One region of the Streptomyces sp. NPDC006733 genome, then DNA from elsewhere that is predicted to be linked to it. Evidence: riboswitches for the same ligand, from Rfam matches in the RefSeq annotation. Region 1 holds a riboswitch; the other holds the start of a gene.
The links. Region 1 has a riboswitch for cyclic di-AMP ahead of ABZ721_RS03490 (LysM peptidoglycan-binding domain-containing M23 family metallopeptidase). Riboswitches for the same ligand answer to the same signal wherever they lie in the genome.

Region 1 (7,349 bases):
GGGCACCGTCATCGACCTCGGCTGCGCGGCCCTGCCGGCCCCCGAGCCGTGGCTGACGCGGGCGATGGAGGGCGCGCTGGGCGAACTGCCGGCCTACGCGGCCACCCACGGCGACTTCCCGGCCGGGCTCCCGGTGCTGCGCGAGGCGATCGCCGACCGCTACACCGCCCGCGGGGTGCCGACGATGCCGGAACAGATCATGGTCACCACCGGGGCGATGGGCGCCATCGCCGCGTCGGCCCGCCGGCTCGTCGGGCTCGGCGAGCGCGTCGCGGTCGAGTCACCGAGCTACGCCAACGTGCTGGAGCTGTTCCGCGAGACCGGCGCGCGGCTGGTGCCGGTGGCCATGCGCGACAACCTCGGCGGCTGGGACATCGACGCCTGGCAGCGGGTGCTGCGCGACGCGGCGCCGCGGATGGCCTACGTGATGCCCGACTTCCACAACCCGACCGGCACCCTGGTCGGCGACGAGCAGCGCCGCGCCCTGGTCGAGACCGCCCGCGCCTCCGGGACCGTGGTCGTCGCCGACGAGACGATGGCCGAGCTGGTGCTCGACGCGGACACGGCCATGCCCCGCCCGATGGCCGCCTTCGACCGCGGCGGCACGGTGATCACGGTCGGCTCCGCGAGCAAGGCGATCTGGGCGGGGCTGCGGATCGGCTGGGTCCGGGCGGCCCCCGACGTGGTGCGCCGGCTGGTCTCGGCCCGCGCCTACCTGGACCTCGGTTCCCCCGTCGTGGACCAGCTCGCCGTGGCCTGGCTGCTGCGCGGCGGCGGCTGGGACCAGGCCGTCGCCACCCGCCGGGACCGTGCCGCCGGACACCGGGACGACCTGGTGGCGGCGCTGCGCGCGCAGACCCCGGACTGGGAGTTCACCGTGCCGGCCGGCGGCATGACGATGTGGGTGCGGACCGGCGACGTGTCCGGCTCGCGGCTCGCGGTCGCCGGCGAGCGGCTCGGCGTCCGCGTCCCGTCCGGCCCGCGGTTCGGCGTCGACGGGGCCTTCGAGTCCTATGTGCGGCTGCCGTTCACGGTCGGCGGCGCCACCGCCGAGGAGGCCGTGTCCCGGCTGGCCGCCGCCGCCCGGATCGTGCGCTCCGGCGGCGGCTCCGACGCCGAGGGCGCCGGCCTCTTCGTGGCCTGACGCCCCCGGACCCGCCCTGCGGGCGGGCGGTGTCAGCGCTCCAGGTCCGCCGTCGGCCGCACCGGCGGCTCCTGCAGCGGCACCAGGTCGGGCTCCGGGTCCGCCTCGGGCTCCGGCCGGTGCTCCAGGGCGTCGGCGGGGGAGTCGGCCGCGGGGAGCAGGCCCAGCACCGCCTCGCGCTCGGCCGCGCCCGTCTCCTCGTCGTACGGGTCGGGGGTGGCGGGGACCTGCAGGCGCAGCACCGGACCGGTGCCGAGCCGGGCGTAGCCGCGGCCGGGCGGCATCTCGGCCGCCGAGGTGGTGCCCTGCGGTGCGCCGAGGACGGCCCGCGCGTGCTCGGCGTCGAGCGCGCCCAGCAGCACCCGGGCGCGGGTGTGCGCGATGACGGCCGGGGCCAGCACCTCGGCGGCGTCGAGCTGGTCGGCGACGGCGACCGCCACGCCGGCGGTGCGCCCGTGCCGCAGCGGCACGTCCAGCAGCAGCTGGGGGTCCGGGCGGCCCTCGGCGTGGGCGAGCTGGGTGAGCGCGGTGGGCCGGTCGACCAGGATCCACAGCGGGCGGCGGGTGTCCTCCGGCGCCGCCCGCCCGGCCTGGCGCGCCCGGTTGACGGCGATCAGCCGCCGCTCCGTCTCGTGCGCGGCCCACTCCAGGGTGGCGCAGGTCCCGGCCAGGCCGCTCTCGACGGCCAGCACACCGGGGCGCCCGACCAGGCAGGCGTACTCGCCGCCGCCGCTGCCGTCGATGACGACGACATCGCCGTGGCACAGCGCCTGCAGGGCGATCGACCGCAGCAGGCCGGTCGTGCCGGAGCCCGGCCGGCCCAGCGCCAGCAGGTGCGGCTCGGTGGCACGCGGCCCGGTCCGCCAGACGACGGGCGGGGCGTCGCGGACCTCGTCGCCGTCGACGACCGGGACGGTGCGCTGGACGGCTTCGGCGTCGGTGAAGCCCAGCACGGTCTCGCCGGGCGCGGTGACGAAGCGCTGGGCGGTGATGCCGCGGGACAGCGGCGCCAGCGCGAGGAGGGTGAGGTGGTTCTCCTCCTCGTTCCAGTCGAACCGGTACTCGCGGCCACGGCCCGCCTTGGCGTGCAGCAGCTGCTCGACGCGGGCGCGCGCCGCGGGCTCGCCGTCGGTGAAGTACGCCGGGTAGCGCAGGTGGAGGCGGGCCAGCCGGCCCCCCTCGAAGGCGTACTCGCTGAAGGCGCTGTCCCAGCTGCCGTCGCGGGCGTAGAGCGGGGCCGGGTCGTCCGGGTCGGACAGGTACGGCACCAGCGCCTCGTACAGCGTCTGGAGCCTGCCGGCCTCGGCCTCGCTGGGCCCGGTCGGCGCCGGGGCGGTGCGGTCGCGGCCCATCCAGCCGGCGCAGGCCAGCAGCGCGCCCAGCGCCAGCAGCGGGCCGTACGGCATCAGCGTGACGACGACGACCCCGGCGCCGCAGAGCAGCAGCGCGGGACCGCGCCGGTCCTTGGGGGTGCGGGCCCACCAGCTCCGGGCCCAGCCGGCCTGCAGGCGCATGCCCCGGGTGATGGTGATCAGCGGATGGAGCACGTCGGTGGCGCTGTCGGCGGCGGTCCGCGCCAGTTCGCGGCCGCGCGTGAGCGACGGCCTGACGCTCGCGATGGCCGCGAAGGACGGCCTGCTGCTCAGGATGCTGGGGAGGGGGCGCCTGGCCACGGACGGCTCCTGTGGGTGGGTTCGCGGGAGGGTGGCGGGTCGGGGGGACGAGGGTGGGGCCCGGAAGCGCCGGCATGCGCCCCGGGCCCCGTGGGGCTGCCGTCGCGGACGGCCTAGATCTTGATTCCGCCCAGCAGGCTCGCGAGGCTGGCTCCGCCGGCCTTGATGCTCGGGGCGATGCCGGTACCCGCGAGGTAGAAGCCGAACAGGGAGCAGACGAGAAGGTGGGAGACCTTCAGGCCGTCCTTGCGGAAGAACAGGAAGGCGATGATGCCGAGAAGGACGACACCGGAGATGGACAGGATCATTGGACTTTCTCCTGGGTGATGGGGACGGTCACCATGAGTTCTTCCAGGCTCACAAAAAGTAATAGGTAGTGGTAAGTGGTAAACGGGTGATTTGTAGGAAATTCCCCCCGAATGGTCGCTTCGGAAGCCCGCCGGAGCGACTTCGGCGCGAGCCTTGCCGCATCCGTCGCGCGTCATGTCGGCCGCCACACCGATGGCGCAGCCACGTCGCCCGGACGGCCGAGTGACCTCGGCGAACCCTGGCCAGGACGTGGCGCGCCGTGTGCGACGATGCCGCTCATGCGGCTGACTCCGATCACCTGGACCCGGCTGGCCGAGACCCTCGCCGACCGGGCGGCCGGCCTCACCCCCACCGCCGGCGCCCCGTGGCTGCGGGTGGCCGTCGACGGTGCTCCGGCCGCGGAGCCGGCCGCCCTGGCGGACGCGCTCGCCGCCGAACTGCCCGCCCGCGGCCACCGCGTGCTGCGGGTGCGCGCCGCGGACTTCTGGCGCCCGGCCTCGCTGCGCTTCGAGTACGGCCGCGAGGACGCCGACGCGTACTACGACCTGTGGCTGGACACCGGCGCGCTGCGCCGCGAGGTCCTCGACCCGCTGGCGCCCGGCGGCAGCGGCCGGGTACTGCCCTCGCTGTGGGACGCGGCCACCGACCGCTCCACCCGGGCCGGATACGTCGAACTGCCGCCCGGCGGCGTCCTGCTGCTGGACGGTCAACTGCTGCTCGGCCAGGGGCTCGACCTGGACCTGACGGTCCATCTGCGGCTCTCCGCCGCGGCCCTGGCCCGCCGCACCCCGGACGAGGAGCGCTGGATGCTCCCCGCCTTCGACCGGTACGCCGACGAGGTCCGTCCGGCGGAGGCCGCGGACGTCCTCGTGCACGCCGACGACCCCCGGCACCCGGCGTGGAGCGGACATCCCTTGCCGCCGGACCGCGCGGACGGCTAGCGTCGCCACCCACCATGACGTTCGCGATCGCGCCGATGAGCGCCGAGCACATACCCGAGGCCGCCGCCCTGTACGACCGCTGGTCCGGACACGCCCGCAAGGGCCGGCCGGCGGGCGCCCCCACCGGCGAGGAGCTGCTCGGCAAACTGCTCGCGGAGCAGGACACCGAGGCGTACTTCGCCCGCGACAGCGGCGGCAGACCCGTCGGCTACCTCGCGGCCTCGCCGCTCGACCTCGACGAGGGCACCCCCGCCGCGCTCCGCAGCCACCCGCGCTCCGCGGTGGTCCGGCACGGCGGGTACGCCCTGGCGCCGGGGCAGCGCGACAACGCGGCCCTGCTCGCCCTCTACGCCGAGGCCGCCGCCCGGCTCGTCGCCCAGCGGCGGCCGGTGCACTACGTGGAGCTGCCGGCGTCCGAGACCGCCGCGCTGGACTGGTGCCGGCTGGGCTTCGGGTTCGAGGAGATGTACGGGCTGATGGCCGTCAAGCCCCGCGGCCGCCAGCCGCGCGGTGTGGACGGGCTGAGCATCCGCCGGGCCGGCCCCGGCGACCTGCCGCAGATCGGCCGGATGGCCGCGGAGTCCGCGCGCCACCAGCGGCAGTCGGCGATGTTCCTGCCGCAGTCAGACGCCGCCCTGGCCGCGCTGCGCACCCGCTACACCGGCACCCTCTCCGACCCCCGCAGCGCGGCCTGGATCGCCGGCCGCGGCGGCGAGGAGATCGGCATGGTCCTGCTCGCCCCGGCCGCGGCGGGCCCGGTCACCCCCGACGCCTGCGTGGAGCTGGCCGAGGCGTACGTCGAGCCGTCCGCGCGGGGCGAGGGCGTCAGCCGGATCCTGCTGGCCACCGCGGTGGCCTGGGCGTACGACCACGACTACCGGCACATCGGCGCGCGCTGGCACTCCGCCTCGCCGCTGGCGTCGGGGCACTGGCCCGCGGTGGGCTTCCGGGTCGCGGCCCACCGCCTCAGCCGCGTCCTGGACCCCCGCAACGCCCCCGCGCAGGCGCCGCTCGGCACGTGACGGCGCTCACGGCGGGACCGCCGGGTGACCGGGCTCACACAAGGGCCACGCACAGCTGCGGACTTCTCCACGGTGCGTTTCCGATACGGGCGCCTGATAACGCCTCCGGCCTTTCCGTTCACGGATAGTCAAGAAATCGCACACGCTCGGATCGGGTCGGCCGACTCACGGTCACAAAGACGAGCGGGCGCTTATGCACGTGATATGCGGCTCACCCGGCGAATGTTGCCGGAAGCTCGGTCGCTCGTTTAGCTTCGGCTCTCCCACGGGTCGAATGCCCGCGGGGTCCCACCGGGTGGAACGCCTAGTCCTGCCGCTGCCCGGTGATCCACACACCAAACTTCTACGGCAGGAGCGGGGGACCCAGGTAAGTGCCGTTCCCGGAAATCGCGGAACGGCTTGGGGTGAAGTCGCAGTACGCCGCGCCTTTGGCGGTGCGTGCCGCGGCCGGGCATCTCCAGCCCGAACCCGACAGCTCACCTCGCCGGCGTAGGAGAGGAACTCCCCCATGCCCGCAAAGGGAAAGCACCGCAGCTCCCGCATGACCCGGCTCACCCGCATCTGCGTCGCGGCCGGCACCGGCGGCGCCGCTCTCGCGCTGCCGCTGGCCATGTCCTCGAACGCCTTCGCCGCCGACACCAGCGCGGGCACCCACGCCGCCGCGCACGTCGCCGCCGCTGCCGCGCAGCCGGTGGCCAAGGCCGCTCCGGTGGCCAAGACCGCCCCCGCGAAGAGCACCGGCACGTCCTACCAGGTGGTCGGCGGCGACAGCCTGTCGAAGATCGCCGACGTGCACCACGTCGACGGCGGCTGGCAGAAGCTGTACTCCGACAACAAGGAGACGGTCGGCGGCAACCCGGACCTGATTCACCCCGGCCAGACGCTGGCCCTGGGCGCCAAGGCCGCCGCGCCGAAGCACTCCGCCCCGTCCGCGGACGCGGCGCCGAAGTCCTCCTCGAAGTCCTCCTCCTCGTCCTCCACGGAGACGAAGAAGGCGGCTCCGGTCCAGAAGGCCGAGAAGGCCGAGAAGACCGAGACCAAGAGCGACGCGTCCACGAAGTCCTCTTCGCAGTCGTCGGAGCAGTCGTCCTCCTCCTCGTCCGGCTACACCGCGCCGGTCTCGGGCGCCGGCATCGGCACCCCGTACCACCAGTCGGGTTCCAGCTGGTCCAGCGGCTACCACACCGGTGTGGACTTCGTCGTGTCGACCGGCACCACCGTGAAGGCCATCGCGGCCGGCACCGTGGTCTCCGCCGGCGACGGCGGCGCCTACGGCAACCAGGTCGTCATCCAGCACAGCGACGGCAAGTACTCGCAGTACGCGCACCTGTCCTCGCTGTCCGTCTCGGCCGGCGAGACCGTCAGCGCGGGCCAGCAGATCGGCCTGTCCGGCGCGACCGGCAACGTGACCGGGCCGCACCTGCACTTCGAGATCCGCACCGGCCCCGAGTACGGCTCGGACATCGACCCGGTCGCGTACCTCAGCGAGCACGGCGTGAGCGTCTGACCCGTACGCCCGACCCGTACGACCTGTCCCGCGACGCCTCGCGCGACGCCGCAGTGCCCGCCCGGACCTGATCCCGGGCGGGCACTGCGGCGTTCCCGGGGTGCGGGGCTGCTGCCGCACGAACGCCCGGACGGCACGAGCGGCCCGCGCGGTCAGCCGGCGGCCGGGTGGTTGTAGCCGAACACCCGCGCCCCGGTCTCGGAGCGCGGCTGGTGGCTGGAGCCCTGTCCGAGCAGGACGTACGTGCCGGGGCCGTGCCGCCGGTCGCCCTCGATGACCTCGCCCTCGGCCACGTAGTAGCCCTCGCCGACGGTCTCGTGCACGTCGACGCCGGGCCACCGCGAGCCCGGTGCGAAGTCCACCACCCAGAAGCTGAACGGGGCGGGACCCGGCAGTTCGCGCAGCAGGATGCCGGGCCCGATCTCGGTGGCGGGGACGCCGTCGACGTGGAGGGCGAGCACCCTGCCCGGTGCCCGGAGAGCCTGATCAGGTGCGTTCATCCGACCAGCATCTCCCGGCGGCCCCCCGGGTCGTGGGCGATCACTCGAACAGGGCGGCGAGTTCGCCGCGCGAGGCGATGCCGAGCTTCGGGTACGCCTTGTACAGGTGGTAGCCGACGGTGCGCGGGCTGAGGAACAGCCCGGCCGCGATGTCCTTGTTCGACAGGCCCTGCCCGGCGAGCCGGGCGATCTGCAGCTCCTGCGGCGTGAGCCCGGCGAGCACCCCGGGCTCGCGGCTCTGCGGGGCCACCGT
Region 2 (7,349 bases), on a different contig from region 1:
GGCGACGGATACGTCGAAGTGCACCACGTCGTTCCTCTCCACGCTTCGGGGGAGACGGTGACGTCGCTCGATGACCTCGCACTGCTGTGCTCGAACTGCCACCGCATGTGTCACCGCAGCGCCGGCGCAGGGGAGCCCTGGCGCACACCCGCGACTCTGCGGGATCTCGTCCAGCGCGAGGGCAGACCGGGCACCGCCTGACCCGGCGGCGGTAAGAGTGGGGTCAAGGGGGTGCCACGCCCCGGTGATCGGCGGGGGTGGGGCCACTACGATGCAACCGCGCGCCATATGCGGTGCGGGCAGGGCAGCGGAGGATGGGGGCGGTCGGTCGTGGGCTGGTATGTGTGGGCCATTGCGTGGGTCGTCCTGTCGGGCGGCGGCTGGTGGGGGAACCGGTTCCGGCACGCCATGCGCACGCGGCACGAGCGGAAGGTCGAACTGATCTCCGCCGAGGGCGAGAAGCAGCGGGCGCTGCAGGCGGCGAACCGGCCGCCGGAGGCGATCTGCGGCTGCACGCACCATCTGGCCAAGCACGACAAGCAGGGCAAGTGCCACGAGGTGGTGCAGGCGCCGACCGCGTGGGACGCGGAGAAGAAGCCCGTCTCGTACGAGGCCCGGCCGTGCAACTGCCAGCAGTACATCGGCCCGCGGCCGCTGGAGACGCTCTACGCCGAGGACATCGTCGACCTGTCGTAGCGGTCCCGGGCGGCACGGAACAGAACATGCCAACGGCCCTGGTGCGGGGGGTCACCGGGGCCGTCGGGTTTTGCGGGTGGTCCGTGGGGCGTCGTCCGTCAGATGTCGACGCCGTGGCCGCGCAGCCAGGACGTCGGGTCGATCGGGTCGCCCGCGCCCGGGCGGACCTCGATGTGCAGGTGCGGCCCGGTGACGTTGCCGGTGGCGCCGACGCGGCCGATGGTGTCGCCCGTGCCGACCTTGCCCGAGGTCCGCACCATGGTGGAGAGGTGGCAGTACCAGATCTCGGTGCCGTCATCGAGCGTCAGGATGACGCGGTAGCCGTACGAGCCCGCCCACGCCGCCGAGGTGATGGTGCCGCTGTGGATCGCGGCGACCGGCGTGCCGGTGGGGGCCGCGAAGTCCTGGCCGGTGTGGGTGTTGGCCCACAGGGAGCTGGACTGCCCGTAGCTCGCGGTGAGCGAGTACGAGGCGACCGGCTTGGTGTACGAGGCCGCGAGCACGGCGAGGCGTTCCGCCTCGGCCTTCGCCGCCGCGGCCTCCGCCGCCTGCTTCTTGGCGGCGGCCTCCGCCTTCGCCGCGGCCGCCGCGTCGCGCACCTTCTGCGCCGCGGCCTCCTTGGCGGCCGTCGCCGCCGCTTCGCCGGCGGCGGCGTCGCGCGCCGCGCGGTCCGCCGCGTCCCGCTCCTGGGCCACGTGGTCGAGGATGCGCAGGCGCAGCGTCTCGCCCGCGTCCGCCGACCAGGTGGGCGTGGTGGCGCCGGCCGGGGTGGCGGACGCCGCCGTCGCCGGCGCGGGGTCCGGGTCGGCCGACGGGGTGTCCGGCAGGTCGGGCAGGTCCGGGAGGGAGATCGGCACCGGCGACTTGTCGGCGGCCGCCGCCATACCGCCCGCGCCCATCGCGGCCACGGCCGCGACGCTCAGTACGGTCGAACCACGGGCGAGGGAACGCTGCTTGGGAAGCCGGTGCCTGTTCCGGTCCGGAGCGGCGGAGTCCGCGGAGGGGCTCCATTCGTCCCATTCCCCGGCTTCCGGAGCCTCGGGCGATGGGGCGTAGGCAGGGTGATTCGACGCCACGGGTGGCGCTCTCCTTTCCTTCCTTCTCGCCTACCGGGTTAGCTGACGGGTTCGGAGCAGGAAGGTCTCCTACGGGCCGCCTCATGACGAGGGCGGTCCGATTCACCCCAAGTAGTGGGTCCCCGGTTCCCGCGGACGGGATTCGGCAAGCGCACGGTGCCGCCTCTACGGCGGCAGTGACGACCGCGCTGCGTTATCGAACGGTAATTGAGCCAGGGGCCTTTTCCAAGCCGAAAGGGGTAGTTGGCGCAGGTGATTAAAGGGGTGGAATGGAAGTAATCGGGCGAAGGAGGATGATCGGAGTGATCCGACGGTGATGTGAGCGTGTGTCAGTTGTTATGCGGAGCGAGGTGACTCCGTCGCGGAACGTGACGAAGCCCCGGCCGGAGGGTTCCGGCCGGGGCTTCCGTACACGTCACTTCACCCACTTCACGTCACCTCACGCGAAGGGGATCAGCCCTGGAGGTTCCGGCGGCGGCGCAGGCCGAGGAAGGCCAGCGCCACGCCCAGCGCGACCAGGACACCCGCGCCCGCGGCGAGCGTGCCGTTGCTCCCGTTCGCACCGGTGCGGGCGAGGGAGCCCTTGGTGTTGACGGGCGGCGCGTCCGTGGTGGCCTGCGCCGCCGGACTCTTCGTCGTAGACGACGCCGACGGGGTCGGCGTGGCGGAGGTCGTCGCCGCCGGAAGGCCGGACGGCTTACCGGTCGGCGTGGTGGCCGGGGCCCCCGGCAGGACGGTGAGGTTCCGCCCGGCCGAGGCGATGACGCTGGTGTTGCCGCTGCTCAGAGCGGTCTTGGCGGTCAGGTTGAGGACCTTGGCCGTCGTGGGCTCCTGGCCCGTGGGCACCGCGAGCTTGAGCTTGTAGTGGTACGTCCGGTCCCCGGCGAGACCGGCCGGGATGTCGGGGAGCAGCCACGTGTTGACGTGGTCCGGGGCCGCGACGTCGACCCAGCGGCCGGAGATCCACACGAACAGGTCCAGCTTCTGGGCACTGCCCCCGAGCGCGGTGACCTCGGTGCGCAGGGACTTGTCGTAGTGGCCGCCGCCGTTCTGGTTGTCGACGTCGAGCGAGAAGATCGCCGGCTTCGCGGCCGACACCTGGGTGGCACCGCCGAACCGGTCCGTGATCGTGCCGATCCGGATCGCGGGGCTCGCCTGGAAGGTGACGGCGGGGATGCTGTGCGAGGGGTTGCTCTCGTAGCCGCCGGTGTCGAACGTCAGGGTGAGGTTGCCGTCGTTGGAGGGGAAGCTCTTGGCGAGCCCGACGGTGACCTTCCAGGTGTAGGTGGCCTTGGCCGGGATCGAGAAGCGGCTGAACTTCTCACCGTGCGGGCGCAGGGTCAGCACGACCGACGGCCCCTGGCTCCCCACCGCCACGTCGGTGGCGGGCGCCGTGACCGGCACGACCGCGACGTTCACCTGGGAGCTGTCGATCGGGCTCCCGCCGACGGGGATGCCGAGCACGTTCGCGCTGAACTCGACGGCCGTGTCGTTGCCGTTCGTCGCGCTGACGGTGTAGGACTCGGTCGCTCCGCCCCGGACGAGCGGGCCGGCGGGCGTCGGGGCGCTGAACGCGATGCTGAGCGGCTTGGCGGCCAGGGCGTCGGCGTACGCGGCGGCCGGCAGCAGCGCCGTACCGCAGACGGCGGCGACGACGGCGACCGAGGTGACGGCGGCGAGGCGTGGACGGCGCGACAGGGTGGTGGCAGACATGGTGATCCCCCCAGGGAACAGGAACGTGGTGGTGTGGAGCTGGATTTTGCGCCCCGCCCGGTGGTCCGTTCAGCGTTCCCGTTCGGTTCCTGCGGCTTGCGATAGGAGGATCTTCACACGCGGTCGATCCCCGCAGCATGCGGGAAGCGTCACCTCCGCGTAACAGCGGGAACCGGCCTCCCCAGCAGCGTCGTTCACCTTCCAGAACGCCTCCAGAACGCCTCCGGAACGCCTCCGGGACCACCCGGCGGCGCACTCTTCACCGGTCTGGACCACTGCCAATTCGCCTGGCCCTTGGCAGGGTTGGCGCGCGGGCCCCACCATGGGCAAGCCCCACCCGATGGTCATGCACCCACCCCACCATGACGTCCCAGGGAGCCTCCATGGACCGCACGCCCGGCAATCCCGGCACCTCCGGCAACCCCGGCAACCCCGGCACCTCCTCCCCCGCCGCCTCCCGGCGCGCCCTGCTCCGCGGCGGCCTCGCGCTGGGCGCCGTGGCGGCGGCCGGGCTCGCCAACTCGGTGCACGCCGACGCCGGGACCAGGGCCGCGGCCGGGGCGGTGGACTATCCGTCGGCCGTCTGGTCGCCCGCGAGCACCAGCAATTACACGGCGTCGAACCGCCCCACGAGCTATCCGGTCAACCTCGTGGTCATCCACGTCACGCAGGAGGACTACGCCGACACCATCCGGCTCTTCCAGGACCCGGCGCACGCGGCGAGCGCGCACTACGTCGTCAAGTCGTCGAACGGGGCGATCGGGCAGTGCGTCCGCGAGCGGGACATCGCCTGGCACGCCGGCAACTGGGGCTACAACACGCGCAGCATCGGCATCGAGCACGAGGGGTGGGTGGACCAGCCGGCGTACTTCACGACCGCGATGTACCACTCCTCCGCCGCACTGACGGCCGCCATCTGCGACAAGTACGGCATACCCAAGGACCGCGACCACATCATCGGCCATGTGCAGGTCCCCGGCACGGACCACACCGACCCCGGGCCCAACTGGGACTGGGTGCGCTACATCCGGCTCGTCAACGGGGTCTGACGGCGAGCGCACTTCGGCGAGCACCTCGGGAACACCTCGGGAGCCCTTCCGGAGCACTTCGGAAGCGCTCGCGGTAAGCACACTCCGAGAGCACTTCAGGCACACAGGTGCCGTTGTGACGAAATCGGAACACAGCGGCTACAGATCCTGGACAGTAACTTATTCGGGAATTACCGCCGATCCCTGAGCAGTTGCCCGCAGTTCGCGCCCAGGAATCCCGCGTCCCCCGACCCGGCGAATGCGCTTTAACGTTTCCGCTGATGAACCGTCGCTCACACGTACGTCAACCTGCGAAAACCCACCCCCCACCCGGATCTCTTCCGTCCCACGCGCTACCCCGTGGGTCCGCGAATAGCTTTCGGAAATGAAAAAAGCTGTGTCTTTTTCACCGCCTTCCCGATTCCTCTCCACAAACCCTGCCCGCTGCCTCACGATGTGACACGGGCGGCCTCAAGACGGGGAGATCTGACGGTCGCGCCTATCCCACCGCAACCCAGTTCATTGGAATTAGGGAGGGCCGGGGGGCGCCTCAGAGGGCTGCCCCGGCATGCCCTCCCGGGGGAGGAATCCATGGGTCGAACGACCCGCCTTGCCACCGCGTGTACCGCCGCGGCGATGCTCACCCTCACCTGGCCGGCGGCCGGCGTGAGTACCGCGGCCACCGCCGCGGCCGTCACACCCCGGATCGATCTGCGGGTGCTCGTCGTCGACGACGGCGGGCCGGCCACGCAGGCCATCACCGCCGAACTCGACAGCTCGGGCACGCCGTACACCACCGTGGACCTGAACAGCGCCGGCCGGCCGCAGATCACCGCGGCCTATCTGAGCGACACGGTCGGCGGCAGGCCGCGCGCCAAGTTCCAGGCCGTCGTCCTGCCGAACGACAACCCGTTCGGCGCCGGCTCCGCCGAGATGGCGGCGCTCGCCGCGTACGAGACGGCCTTCGGCATCCCGCAGGTCGACGCGTACACCTACGCCCGGCCCGAGGTGGGGCTCAACTACGCGCAGGACCCCGGCTACATCGGTTCGCTGGACGGGGTCACCGCCGCGGTGACGGCCACCGCCGGACCGTTCGGCTATCTCAAGGGCAACGTGCCCTTCGAGGACAACTCACCGACCGTCGGCGAGAGTTACGCCTTCCTCGCCACCCCGCTCGCGACCCAGGCCGCCGGGTCGACGTTCACCAGCTACGTGGACGCCCCGATCCCGGGCAGCACCGCCCGCGGCTCGCTCGTCGGGCAGTACAGCCACGACGGCCGCCGCGAGCTGGTCGTGACGTTCGTCTACAACCAGTACCAGCAGCAGTTCCGGCTGCTCGCCCGCGGCATGGTCGAGTGGATGACCCAGGGCGTCCACCTCGGCGCCGACCGGAACTACTTCGCCCTCCACATGGACGACGTGTTCCTCGGCGACGACCGCTGGAACCCGACGCTCAACTGCACCCCCGGCGACGTGGACTGCGCCGTCGGCACCGACCAGTCGGACCCGGACCCCATCCGGATGACGCCCGCGGACGCCGTCTACCTCAAGCAGTGGTCGGCGGCGAACGGCTTCACGCCGGACCTGATGTACAACGGCGGCGGCAGTGAGGACTACAAGGCGGAGCACGGCGGCACCGACCCGCTCGCGACGCAGCTCATCGCCGACAAGAGCGCGTACCGCTGGGTCAACCACACCTACACCCACCCGTTCCTCGGCTGCGTCCAGGACGTCTCCGTCGTGCCGTGGAAGTGCTCGACGACGACCGCCGGCGCCACCGTGTGGACCAGCCAGGCGGACATCACCGCGCAGATCAGGGACAACACCACCTGGGCCACCCAGCACGGCCTCACCGTCAACAAGCAGGAGCTGCTCACCGGGGAGCACTCCGGCCTGAAGATCCTGCCGCAGCAGCCCGTCGACAACCCCAACCTCGCCCCGTCGCTGACCGCGACCGGCGTGACGGTGCTGGGCAGCGACAACTCCCGCGACCCGCTGCAGCGCAAGGTCGGGCCGGCGCTGACGGTGCCGCGCTTCCCGATGAACGTCTTCTACAACGCGGGCAAGGCCGCCGAGGAGGTCGACGAGTACAACTGGATCTACACCAGGGCGGCCGACGGCGGCAGCGGCATCTGCGAGAACTCCGCGACGTCCACCTGCCTGGACGCTCCGCTGGACACGGCGACGGGTTACGCGTCGTACATCGTGCCGCTGGAGGCGCGCACCGATCTGGCGCACGTGCTGTCCAACAACCCGCGCCCGCACTACGTCCACCAGTCGAACTTCGCCGAGGACCGGATCGCCTATCCGGTCATGGAGAGGATCCTCGGCGACTACAAGAACCTGTACGCGGCGAACACGCCCATCGTGAACCTCAAGATGGCCGAGATCTCCGCCGAGCTGGCCAAGCGCGCCGCCTGGGACGCGGCGGTCAAGGCCAACAAGGTCACCGCCTACCGGATCGGTGACACCGTCACCGTCACCGCGCCGAGCGGTCTGCAGACGACCGCGACCATGCCCGTCGGCACCCGGCAGGCGCAGCTGATCGGCACCACCGCCTTCGGCGCCGGCTACGCGGGGCAGCTCTCCGGCTGGGTCGCGCCGGGAGCGCTGCAGAGCTCCGTGACGCTCAAGCTCGCGGCCACCGCCACACCCGCCGCCGCCACCGCGACGCCGGCCAAGGCCGCCCAGAGCGCGCAGACCGCCAAGGCGACGGACTCCGCGCAGGCGCTGCCCGTGCCGACGGGGGCGACCGACCCGGTCCCGTACGGCCCCGGCGACACCGCCAAGAGGAAGCAGCACCGCAACACCCGGTCCGCACGGCGATAAGCCGCCG

Region 2: another riboswitch for cyclic di-AMP. It lies ahead of ABZ721_RS00055 (M23 family metallopeptidase); the one in region 1 lies ahead of ABZ721_RS03490 (LysM peptidoglycan-binding domain-containing M23 family metallopeptidase).

What each region holds. Positions count from the first base shown of each region.
Region 1 covers NZ_JBEYJD010000002.1:274,970-282,318, reverse strand. The annotation lists gene ABZ721_RS03515 (PLP-dependent aminotransferase family protein) at 1-1,144, shown strand, start outside; gene ABZ721_RS03510 (hypothetical protein) at 1,177-2,790, opposite strand; gene ABZ721_RS03505 (hypothetical protein) at 2,931-3,125, opposite strand; gene ABZ721_RS03500 (uridine kinase) at 3,405-4,067, shown strand; gene ABZ721_RS03495 (GNAT family N-acetyltransferase) at 4,082-5,089, shown strand; cyclic di-AMP (ydaO/yuaA leader) riboswitch at 5,413-5,592, shown strand; gene ABZ721_RS03490 (LysM peptidoglycan-binding domain-containing M23 family metallopeptidase) at 5,598-6,596, shown strand; gene ABZ721_RS03485 (cupin domain-containing protein) at 6,749-7,096, opposite strand; gene ABZ721_RS03480 (AAA family ATPase) at 7,137-7,349, opposite strand, start outside.
Region 2 covers NZ_JBEYJD010000001.1:7,796-15,144, reverse strand. The annotation lists gene ABZ721_RS00065 (HNH endonuclease) at 1-201, shown strand, start outside; gene ABZ721_RS00060 (hypothetical protein) at 289-696, shown strand; gene ABZ721_RS00055 (M23 family metallopeptidase) at 795-1,595, opposite strand; cyclic di-AMP (ydaO/yuaA leader) riboswitch at 1,785-1,930, opposite strand; gene ABZ721_RS00050 (LPXTG cell wall anchor domain-containing protein) at 2,226-3,485, opposite strand; gene ABZ721_RS00045 (N-acetylmuramoyl-L-alanine amidase) at 3,869-4,534, shown strand; gene ABZ721_RS00040 (hypothetical protein) at 5,105-7,342, shown strand.